Linked DNA regions of Pontimicrobium sp. SW4. The protein of the gene in region 2 interacts with the protein of the main gene of each other region in a pairwise test. Links are inferred from orthologs where the notes say so. Each region holds a gene or a part of one and is shown on either strand. Other genes may lie near its edges.

Region 1 (6,259 bases), 1.9 Mb from region 2 along the record:
TTCCTGACGATTGTCCTTATACGGTTCGTATCGTTTCAGAAGTATTAGAATCTAACGGTTCATCTTCTATGGCAACAGTTTGTTCTGGTACAATGGCATTGATGGATGCTGGTGTGCAAATGAAAAAACCTGTTTCTGGTATAGCTATGGGATTAATTTCTGATGCGGATTCAGGAAAATATGCTGTTTTATCTGATATTTTAGGAGATGAAGATCACTTAGGAGATATGGATTTTAAAGTAACTGGTACTGCTGATGGTATTACCGCTTGCCAAATGGATATTAAAGTAAAAGGTTTATCTTACGAAATCTTAGTAAATGCACTAAAGCAAGCTCGTGATGGTCGTTTACATATCCTAGAGAAATTGACCGATACTATTGCTACACCTAATGCAGATGTTAAAGGTCATGCTCCTAAAATGATAACAAGACGTATTCCTAATGAATTTATTGGTGCCTTAATTGGTCCTGGTGGGAAAGTAATACAAGAGATGCAAAAAGAAACTGGAACCACTATTGTAATTAATGAGGATCCAGTAACTGAAGAAGGTATCGTAGAAATTTTAGGTGTTGGCAATGAAGGTATTGATGCAGTAATGGCAAAAATAGACGCTATACTATTTAAGCCTGAAGTTGGTAGCATTTATGAAGTAAAAGTAATCAAGATGCTAGATTTTGGTGCTGTTGTAGAATATACGGAAGCTCCAGGCAACGAAGTATTATTACACGTAAGTGAATTAGCTTGGGAACGTACAGAAAATGTATCTGATGTTGTAAACATGGGAGATGTATTTGATGTGAAGTACTTTGGAGTAGATTCTAGAACTCGTAAAGAGAAAGTATCTCGTAAAGCAATTTTGCCAAAACCTGAAGGTTATGTCGCTAGACCACCAAGAGATGATAAACGTTCAGGTGGACGTGATAATAACAGAGGAAGAGATAATCGTGGACGTGATAACCGTCGTGATGACCGCAAGCCTAGAGAAGATAAGAAAGAAGAATAACCCTTCTATCTACTATAACTTTAAAACCTCTCAATTAATTTTGAGAGGTTTTTTTAGTTTAAAGAATATGATAAAACATTAAAGCATCAACAAAATTTGTAAATCCAATAAATTTCGTTATATTATAAGCTATGACATTCAACGACAAAGAAGAATATTCAGATTTTTTAGAAACCTCGGTAAATTACTTACAAAATTTAGGCTATCAAAACATCAAAGCAGATATGAAGGGCTATGAAACACCTAAATCATATCATAAAAAAGGAAGTGATATTACAATAACGCCAGATATTGTAGCCGAAAAAGAAGGTAGAAAGCATATATTCGATATTAGTTTAAAAACCTCAAAAACCAATTTATTGAAATCAAAATGGTTATTTCTAAATACATTAAGTGCTATAAAATCTCATCATTTTAGGTTAATTACTACTCGTGGTCATTACAAATTTACTGACGAAATGCTTAGCGATATTAATTTAACAGATAAAAAATTAATTAAAATTTAATATTTTTTGTAACATTTAAGTAACATTTCACGTATAACTATATGACAAGAGTATTAATCCCAATAAATAAAACAGAAGACCTTTAGATGAGACAACTTAAAATTACGAAGCAGGTTACCAATAGAGAAACTGCATCGTTAGATAAATACCTACAAGAGATTGGAAAAGTTGACTTAATTACAGCAGACGAAGAAGTAGAATTAGCACAACGTATTAAAGCAGGAGATCAAATTGCTTTAGAAAAATTAACTAAAGCTAACTTACGTTTTGTTGTTTCTGTAGCTAAGCAATATCAAAATCAAGGACTTACTTTACCAGATTTAATTAATGAAGGTAATTTAGGACTTATAAAAGCTGCTCAACGATTTGATGAAACCAGAGGTTTCAAATTTATATCGTACGCAGTATGGTGGATTCGTCAATCGATTCTTCAAGCATTAGCTGAACAATCACGAATTGTACGTTTGCCACTTAACAAAATTGGTTCTATTAATAAAATTAATAAAACCTATGCATTCTTAGAGCAGTCTCACGAACGCCCGCCAAGTGCTGAAGAAATTGCTAAAGAATTAGACATGACAATTAACGACGTAAAAGAGTCAATGAAAAACTCTGGACGTCATGTATCAATGGATGCTCCTTTAGTAGAAGGGGAAGATTCTAACCTATACGATGTACTTCGTAGTGGTGAATCTCCAAATCCAGATAGAGATTTATTACACGAATCGTTACGTACAGAGATTGAAAGAGCTCTGGAAACATTAACTCCTCGTGAAGCAGATGTAATTCGTTTATACTTTGGCTTAGGTAATCAACATCCAATGACTTTAGAAGAAATTGGTGAGACTTTTGACCTAACTAGAGAACGTGTTCGTCAAATTAAAGAAAAGGCAATACGTAGATTAAAACATACTTCTCGTAGTAAAATTTTAAAAACTTACTTAGGATAGTTATATTTATATCCTAATAAACGCAACAAACAGTTACATAACTGTTCGTTTTTTGATTGATGAAAGAACCCAGAGCTGATTACTCTGGGTTCACTTTTTTATTATTTAAAAGTAAAATCTCTAAAAATTTAAGTATGCCGCATACACTATGTTATGTTAGTAGCGCTAAAAACTTATTATCTAATCTAGATATAGAACATTTATTTCGCGTTAATAAAAGAAACAATACGGAGCTCAATATTTCAGGTATCTTAGTATATAATCATGGTAATTTTCTTCAAATATTAGAAGGAGACGAGCAAATGGTTAATATGATTTTTAAAAAAATTAGCCAAGATCAAAGACATACTAACATCATAAAATTAATCGACACAACTATTGAAGAACGTATATTTGTCGACTATGTTTCTGGGTTTGTCATTGTTGAAAACTCTAAAACTCTAGATCAATTAAAGAAATATTTAAAATGGATAAAGAAAGCTGAGCTTAACTCTGTTGACAAAATCATCAATATCGTCGAGAACTTTATTGCAAAAAAATAAAATAAACCTATAATTAAATTATTTTTGTCAAAACAAAATAATCACTAAATACAATGTCTTCAAAATTAATAGCACCTTCAATCTTAGCAGCAGATTTTGCAAACCTACAGTATGATATAGAAATGGTTAACAATAGTGAAGCTGATTGGTTTCATATTGATATCATGGATGGTGTTTTTGTACCAAATATTTCTTTTGGAATGCCTGTTTTAGATGCTATTTCAAAGCATGCAAAAAAAACCATTGATGTACATTTAATGATTGTAGATCCTGATCGTTATATTAAAACATTTGCAGAATTAGGAAGCAATATACTTACCGTACACTACGAAGCATGCACACATTTACATAGAACACTTCAAGCCATAAAAGCTGAAGGAATGAAAGCTGGTGTCGCTCTAAATCCGCATACGAATGTGAATCTTTTAGAAGATACAATTAATGACATTGATCTTGTTTGCTTAATGAGTGTTAATCCAGGTTTTGGAGGCCAAAGCTTTATTGAAAACACTTACAGTAAAGTTGAACAATTAAAAGAATTAATTATACGAAAAGGCGCTTCAACTTTAATTGAAATAGATGGAGGAGTAACCAATAAAAATGCTAAAGCACTTGTAGATGCTGGCGCAGATGTTTTGGTAGCTGGCAGCTATGTATTTAAAAGTTCTAATCAAATAGAAACGATTAAAGACTTAAAAGCTTTAGCAAATTCTTAATAGAGAAAATCTACTCATCAAACTGTGCCAACAAATAGTTAATTAAATCAGTAGTTGTTACTATACCTACCAACTTATTATTATCTACAACTGGTATTGCATGAAACTCTTTTTTTGCTAAAATTTCCGCAACTTCCTTAATGGTCGTTTTTGATGTTACGCTTATTAAGTTTTTGGCCATAACTTGTTCTATAGTAAACATATTATAAACTATAGCATCAACATAATCTTCTGTTTCATCTACTGCATCAGCAAAACTGATGCGTAGCAAATCTGTAAGGCTTAACATTCCTTTTATGCTTTTTCCACTAACAACTGGAATATGTCTAATATGATTTTGTTTGAATAAACGCTCAGCTGTTTCTAAATTATCAGATGTATTTAATGTAATGACATTTTTAGTCATTATTGCCGAAATTGGTGTTCCTCTTTTCATGTCTCAGGTTTTAAATTCAACATTAAAGTTAACCAAGAACAGTCAGTTAAATTATGATAAAAGTCATACCTAAAACAAATAAAAGTTATTATTTAATACTTAGCGTAACCGAAGTTTAGCATTTGCTTTACTTTACTATATATTTTTGGAAACTGGTTTTTAAACTCAATTGGAGACTCAAAAAAATACTCAATTAACACAGCAACAAACTCAAATTGATTGGTATAAGCATACTCTCTAAAATATCTAGAAGAAATTAACCTGTCTCTCATGGATTTACTATTAGACAAAAGTTCTGTTAATTCTTTAAATGAATCTTTAAATATTGTTGAGCTAACATCACGCTCCTTAATACTATTTAAATGAATAGCATGTGCAAATTCATGAATACCTAAATTTAAATTATCATCACCTATGTTGTATCCATATTCAAAATCTTTCCATGAAAATACTAAAGATTTTAATTTAGGGTTAAATTCTCCTTTATGATAATCATCATTCGTTTTAGAATAAAAGGGTTTTGGATAAACAAATATCTTATCTATTAAGCCAATATAAAAATCTCTAAAACCAAAAGTAAGCATAACTGCTGTTGAAGAAATTAAAACTTTAATTTCATCATTTATTATTAAATCGTCTCTTCCAATAAAAGTTTTATCTTCTATAAAACAAGCTACTCTATGCTCAAAAAAACCTTGCTCTCTTTTAGATAATCTCCTATAAAATGAAAAATTTCTTAATGTTGATTTTTGAGATGGTGAAAGTTTTTTTAATTTAAAATAAACATGATTGTAAAGCGGCTTTTTATTGCGCATTACATAAACCATTTCTATCATTCTAAATCCGAAATAAAAAATCATAATAGAAAGAGCCAATAAAAAGACTGCAATAATACTATTAGTAGGTGAATTTTGAATTATTAAATAGTTAATCATCATCCTGCAAAATAAAACAAATAAATAATTAATCGTTCCATTATTTTATATAAAAGACATCAAAGCATTGACTAATAATATTTTACAAATACATTAATAATTTTCATTGAATTTTTATACACATTATTCATGTAAAATAATGGCAACATAAATTATTTAGTACGCAACCTATTCAATAAGACCTCATCTATAAATAAAAACAAATAACGCTATGAAAAAAACAATTAACTTATTTTTAATTATCACCTTACTTATTTTTACTGTATCATGTGATGATTTTTCTACAGATTTGAATGTAGATAACTTAGAAAATCCAAATGATGACATTTTAACATCTGATCCTGTTGCTTTATCAGCTACAGCAGATGGGTTAACAAGAAACCTGTTTATGACTTCTCACAGTACAAATTCTCCGGCAGCAGCATTTGCTACAATGGCAGATATCACTAGTTGCTCTTGGGGTAACTTTGGTATGAGAGATTTATCTAGTGAGCCTAGAGTAGCATTTAACAATTCACCTGCTTACGGTAACAATGTAACAAATTCATATTTTAATTCTCTATATTCAATTCTATCTGATGCAAATACATTAGCATTAGCCGTTGAAAATGGTACTGAGTTTGATGATCCAAATAAAATAATGACAATTGCAAGGTTTGGACAAGCTTCTGCTATTGCGCAATTAGCTTTAGTTTTTGATCAAGTATGGTTATCTGATGAAACTGGTGTTGTAGCTGGAACTGGTCTTGAAGGTGCTTCAGACTATGCTACAGCTATGACCTTTGCTTTAGAAAAGTTAGACGATGCGATATCTATTGCTTCTGTTAATGGAATTACTTTTGATGAAGCTATCATCCCTGGTGGTGCTGGTGTAAATGCTGTTAAATACATGAACAGTCTTGGTGCTCGTTGGCTAGTTAGTAATGTTAGAAATAGTGCCCAAAAAGCTACTATAGATTGGGATAGAGTTTTAGATTATACTCAAGATGGTATTACTGAAGATTTTGAAATCTATATGGATAATATTACTTGGTGGGATAATGTTCCTAAAACATATTTAGTATACCCGGGTTGGGCAAGAGTTGATATGAGAGTTATTAATATGATGGATCCTTCTACTCCTGCTTATTGGGAAGATGGTGTAACATTCCAAGCTGAATCTACATCTGA
Region 2 (6,078 bases):
AAAAAAGGAAAAAAAGTTCTTGTTGGCATTGATTCTTTAAGAGCTTCATATAAAGACCGAAAACCTGAAGCCGATTTAGCTAAACTTTCTTGGAAACCTGATTTTGTAGATGTTTCAAAATCTGGTGATTTAGGATACACCTATGGTAAATACCTATATATAAAAACAGACTCTTTAGGTGTTGTTACCGAAGAAACTGGTATTTTCCATACAGTCTGGAAAAGACAAACTGATGGGAACTGGAAATTTGTTTGGGACTAGTTTATCTTATTACCTTTGATTAATTAGTCTATAAATTAAAATAGCTGTACGTTTTGTTAAAGCTTCTATGGTATTTAAATTAACCGTTTCTTTAGGCGTGTGTGCTCCATTACCCATAGTACCAAGACCATCTAAACAATCAACATATTCGGCAACAAAAGACGTATCTGCTGCACCTCTACGACCAGGATCATAAGCTTCTACTTCTCCTTGGTTAAGATCTAAACTTACTTGGTTTAACAAATCTAAAATTTTATGATTCCCTTCGGTTGGTCCCATAGCAGGATAACTATCTATAAAAGTTATCTTAGCAGATGTTTGTGATAAATTGTTACTTACTATGTTTCGCATTTTTGCTCTAGCTTTCTCTTTTTGTTCTTCTGAAATAAAGCGTAATCCACCTTCTACAACAGCAGTTTGTGCTACGACATTTGTTTTACCAAATGCATTTCCTTTAGTCAATTCACTATTGTAATCTACTTGTGTTCCTCCAAGGATAATTCCAGGGTTAAAGGTTAAATATTCTTCTCCTTTTACTTCATTATAAAACTCATTAAGTATTCTAGACATCTCAAAAATCGCACCTGCTCCTACACCTTCTCTAAATATCCCAGACGAATGAGCTCTTTTACCTGTAACCTCAACTTTCCATCCTGAAGAACCTCGTCTAGCAACTGTAGCATAGTTAAATCCTGTCGAAGTTTCAAACCCAAGAGCAATATCGCTTTGCTTTGCAGCTTCTATTAGATGTTTTCTACTAATTGCTAAAGGCTTTCCTGTAGCTTCTTCATCTCCTGTAAATGCTGCTATAATTTGAGCATCATTTAAAAAACCATTTTCTTTTAAAGCCTTTAACGCATAAAGGATAATTACATTTCCTCCTTTCATGTCATTTCCTCCTGGAGCATGAGCAATACTATCGTTAACCATTTTAAATTCTTGAAATGGACTATCTGCCTCAAAGACTGTATCTAGATGACCTATGAGTAAGAGTTTCTTCCCTTTACTTCCTTTATTTTCGGCAAACAAATGTCCTGAACGATTTACTTCAGACATATCATGCCAAACGCTGTTAAATCCAATATTTTCGAATGCCTTTCCTAAAACCTCACCAACCTGCTTAACACCTTCATGATTCATCGTACCACTATTAATGTTTACGATATCTTTTAAAAATGCAATAGCTTCAGCATTATTAGTTTCAATAGTCTGGATAATCTTCTTTTCTTTTCTAGATAATTTTTGCGCAAAAGCGAATTGTGTAAATACTAAGAATAGAAAAATATATTTTAAAAAAACTTTCATAATAATTTAATAGTTAACTTATTAATGATTCTTATATATTAAGACTTGTCGTTAATGTTTTGGTTACTTCGTCAAGTATTATAAAGGCTGTTTCTCCCATTTTGTTTCCTTTATGATCTAGTAGCGGATTTACTTCTACAAATTCCATACAAATTACTTTTTCACTTTTAATAATTCGATCTATCATTTTAATAATCTCGAATTCGTCAAAACCTTTAGGCACTGGAGTTCCTGTTCCATAAGAAATAAGGTCACAATCCATACTATCTACATCAAATGATATGTATAGCATATCACAATCCTTTAACCTATCTAATGCTTCATCTACACATACTTCTAATCCTCGATGTCTAACTTCATGAACCATATAGTTTCGAAGTTTTAGCTTTTCCATTAGATTATCCTCTGGCTCTTCGGTATCTCTTACGCCAAAATATACAAGATCATCAGGTCTTACTTTTTGGCCTTTTACACCAATATTTTTCATGCTTTCCCAATACTGGGTAGAAGTATTAGATACTTCATTAACTTTATCATCCATATTGTCTTCACTCATTGCTGCTGCTAAAGGCATTCCATGAATGTTTCCAGATGGGGACGTATAAGGTGAATGAATATCGGCATGTGCATCAATCCATATTACTCCAAGTCTTTTATTTGGATAAGTCTTTTTTATACCACTAATTGTACCCAATGCAGAAGAATGGTCTCCAGAAATTACTAATGGAAAAGACTGTTCTGTTAAACTAGCATTTACAGCATTACTAACTCTTTCACATTGATAAGAGACATGTTCAATTCGCTTTGAGTAAGTATTTTTCACCTTATTATAAATAGATTCATTCTCAGTCTCTACATCTATAAATTCGTGTCTATTAAAATAATCATTATTCACATTTATAGCAGCTATTTCTATAGCATCAATACCCATGTCTGAACCACGACTTCCTGCACCGATGTCTGATCTATTCTTAATTATCTTAATACGTTTCATCTATTTAAAAAATATGAGTTTCCTATCACAAATATAAAAAAACCTCATAGGTTACTATGAGGTCTTTTGTTGTTTATTGTTGAATTATCTATTGTTAATAGTTTTAAATTCTCTGTATGTTTCACCTATATACAATTGTCTTGGTCTCCCAATTGGTTCTTTACGCAAACGCATTTCACGCCATTGAGCAATCCAACCTGGTAAACGCCCTAAAGCAAACATAACAGTAAACATGTCTGTAGGAATTCCCATAGCTCTATAAATAATTCCTGAATAGAAATCTACGTTAGGATATAATTTTCTATCAACAAAGTAAGGATCTTCAAGAGCTTCTTTTTCAAGACCTTTAGCAATATCTAAAATTGGATCATCTACACCAAGATCTGCTAATACCTCATCTGCAGCTACTTTAATAATTTTTGCTCTAGGATCGAAATTTTTATAGACTCTATGACCAAACCCCATCAAACGGAAAGGATCATTCTTATCTTTAGCTTTAGCCATATACTTTTTAGTATCACCTCCATCTTCTTTAATAGCTTCCAACATTTCTAGTACTGCTTGATTAGCTCCTCCATGAAGTGGCCCCCAAAGTGCTGATATTCCTGCTGATAACGACGCAAATAATCCTGCGTGAGATGAGCCAACAATTCTTACTGTAGATGTTGAACAGTTTTGCTCGTGGTCTGCATGCAATATTAATAATTTATCTAGAGCATCAACAATTACTTGATTTTGAACATACTCTTCATTAGGCTGTTTAAACATCATTTTTAAAACGTTTTCTACATAGCCTAAACTGTTGTCTCCGTAATCTAATGGAAGTCCTTGTTTTTTACGCAATGTCCACGCTACTAAAACAGGAAACTTTCCCATTATTTTTACTACAGAATTGTACATATCTTCTTCAGAATTTACATTAACTGAAGAAGGGTTAAATGCAGTTAAAGCACTTGTTAATGATGATAACACTCCCATTGGGTGTGCTGACTTTGGAAAGGCATCAACAATTTTACGTATATCGTCATCTACAACAGATTTTGACTTTATATCTGCATGAAATTTATCATGTTGCTCTTTTGTTGGTAGTTCACCAAAAATTAAAAGGTAAGCGACTTCTAAAAAGTCAGCTTTTTCAGCTAGTTCTTCAATAGAGTAACCTCTATATCTTAAAATACCTTTTTCTCCATCTAAAAAAGTGATACCGCTTTCACAAGCCCCAGTATTTTTATATCCAGGATCGATAGTAATAACTCCTCCTGTTTCACTCCTTAAAGCTTTTATATCTATGGCAACTTCATTTTCTGTTCCAGTAACTATAGGGAATTCGTGTTTTTGACCATTAACTTCTAACGTAGCAGTATTTAGCATTTTTTTTGATAATTATATTATGAATTCATTGTTGAAAATAACTCTACGAAAATACAAAATATCTGACACTTTTTAAAGCATAGAATGCATTGAATTATTGATAATGGTATTAAAAAAAATAATCATAAAAAGAAGACCATTAATGAAAAATAATGGCCTTATAAAATCTATAATATTTAAATACTATTTTACTTTAAAAGCACTTTCTCCAGGAAAATATGCAGTACTTCCTAATTCTTCTTCTATACGAAGTAATTGGTTATACTTTGCCATACGGTCACTACGTGATGCAGAACCAGTTTTAATTTGTCCTGTATTTAACGCTACTGCTAAATCAGCAATAGTATTATCTTCGGTTTCACCAGATCTATGTGACATTACAGATGTATAACCTGCATTATGAGCCATATTAACCGCAGCAATAGTTTCGGTAAGTGTTCCTATTTGGTTTACCTTAATAAGAATGGAGTTAGCGATACCATTGTTAATACCTTTTGATAATCGCTCTACATTTGTTACAAACAAATCATCTCCAACCAATTGTACTTTATCTCCAACTTTATCAGTTAGTATTTTCCAGCCATCCCAATCATTTTCATCCATACCATCTTCAATAGAAATTATTGGGTATTTATTACAAAGCTCTTCCAAGTATTCTGCTTGCTCTTTAGATGTTCTTACAACGCCTTTATTGCCTTCAAAAATTGTATAATCGTATTTCCCATCTTTATAAAATTCGGCTGCTGCACAATCTAAAGCAATCATAATATCGTCTCCTAACTTGTATCCAGCATTTTCAGTTGCTTTTGCAATAGTTTCTAAAGCATCTTCAGTTCCTCCTTCTAGATTTGGTGCAAATCCACCTTCATCGCCAACTGCTGTACTCAAATTTCTATCATGTAGTACTTTTTTTAAGTGATGGAAAATTTCAGAACCCATTTGCATTGCTTGCGAAAAGTTTTTGGCTTTTACTGGCATTACCATAAACTCTTGAAAGGCAATTGGTGCATCACTATGTGAGCCACCATTAATGATATTCATCATTGGTAATGGCAATGTATTTGCCGATACACCACCAACATAGCGGTATAAAGGCATCCCTAATTCGTTCGCTGCAGCTTTAGCGACAGCTAAAGACACACCTAAAATAGCATTTGCTCCTAACTTTGCTTTGTTTGGTGTTCCATCTAAATCGTTCATAGTTTGATCAATTAGATTTTGCTCAAACACTGAAGCTCCCAATAATTCTTGAGCTAGAATAGTATTAACGTTTTCTACTGCTTTTAAAACTCCTTTTCCCATATAAGCATTTCCACCATCTCGTAATTCTACAGCTTCATGTTCTCCTGTAGAAGCTCCTGAAGGTACAGCTGCTCTACCCAAAATTCCATTTTCTGTAATTACATCTACCTCTACTGTTGGATTTCCTCTGGAGTCAAAAATTTGTCTTGCGTGAATGTCTATTATTATGCTCATTGAATCTTATTTATGTTGATTTTTTTGAATTTTCAAATTTACAAAATTGTCATACTAAAAATACTTTACTTTCTTATTATTAGTATAAATTTCTGCTAAAACGTTTTAGTAAATTAAAAGGCAATGTTCACACATTGCCTTTTAATTATTTTGATTTTATGTTTTCTATAAACTGATCAAACAAATATGTTGAATCATGTGGTCCAGGGCTTGCTTCTGGGTGATATTGTACTGAAAAGCAGTTTTTATTTTTCATTGCTAAACCTGCAACAGTATAATCATTTAAGTGTACATGCGTCACCTTTAAATCTTTATGAGCTTCTGCTTCTTCTCTATTAACTGCAAATCCGTGATTTTGAGAGGTGATTTCTCCCTTACCCGTTTCTAAGTTTTTTACAGGATGATTTATTCCTCTATGTCCATTATGCATTTTATAAGTAGAGATACCATTTGCCAAAGCTATTACTTGATGTCCAAGACAAATTCCAAATAATGGTAAATCTCTCTTTATGATTTCTTTTGCTACTTCTTGTGCTTCAACTAAAGGTTCTGGATCTCCAGGACCATTAGACAAAAAATAACCATCTGGTTTAAACGCTTCTAATTCTTCAAATTTAGAATTATAAGGAAACACTTTTATGTAAGCATCACGCTTTACTAAATTGCGAAGG

What was found. Proteins that work in one complex are often made in the same cells at the same time.
Region 1: the proteins of eno (region 2) and rpe interact in binary tests that used the Escherichia coli proteins (3 or more experiments, as listed by UniProt). The link is inferred for Pontimicrobium sp. SW4 from one-to-one orthologs.

The regions. Positions count from the first base shown.
Region 1 is NZ_CP157199.1:484,394-490,652, reverse strand. Bases 1,889-4,886 are described here. They hold rpe (ribulose-phosphate 3-epimerase), read left to right. Parts: upstream 1,889-3,055; coding sequence 3,056-3,718; downstream 3,719-4,886. Other genes in these bases: ABGB03_RS02260 (zinc-dependent peptidase), read right to left, coding at 4,247-4,886; ABGB03_RS02265 (CBS domain-containing protein), read right to left, coding at 3,729-4,154; ABGB03_RS02275 (BLUF domain-containing protein), read left to right, coding at 2,595-3,002; ABGB03_RS02280 (sigma-70 family RNA polymerase sigma factor), read left to right, coding at 1,889-2,460. Outside these bases: ABGB03_RS02290 (polyribonucleotide nucleotidyltransferase), read left to right, coding at 1-1,004; ABGB03_RS02285 (hypothetical protein), read left to right, coding at 1,136-1,510; more of ABGB03_RS02280, read left to right, coding at 1,597-1,888; more of ABGB03_RS02260, read right to left, coding at 4,887-5,092; ABGB03_RS02255 (hypothetical protein), read left to right, coding at 5,301-6,259. UniProt on the Escherichia coli protein: Catalyzes the reversible epimerization of D-ribulose 5-phosphate to D-xylulose 5-phosphate.
Region 2 is NZ_CP157199.1:2,353,806-2,359,883, forward strand. What follows is about bases 3,262-6,078. They hold eno (phosphopyruvate hydratase), read right to left. Parts: upstream 5,408-6,078; coding sequence 4,115-5,407; downstream 3,262-4,114. Other genes in these bases: ABGB03_RS11000 (citrate synthase), read right to left, coding at 3,262-3,931; carA (glutamine-hydrolyzing carbamoyl-phosphate synthase small subunit), read right to left, coding at 5,553-6,078. In the rest of the region: ABGB03_RS10985 (DUF4440 domain-containing protein), read left to right, coding at 1-261; ABGB03_RS10990 (M20/M25/M40 family metallo-hydrolase), read right to left, coding at 271-1,566; ABGB03_RS10995 (arginase), read right to left, coding at 1,598-2,560; more of ABGB03_RS11000, read right to left, coding at 2,645-3,261. UniProt on the Escherichia coli protein: Catalyzes the reversible conversion of 2-phosphoglycerate (2-PG) into phosphoenolpyruvate (PEP). It is essential for the degradation of carbohydrates via glycolysis.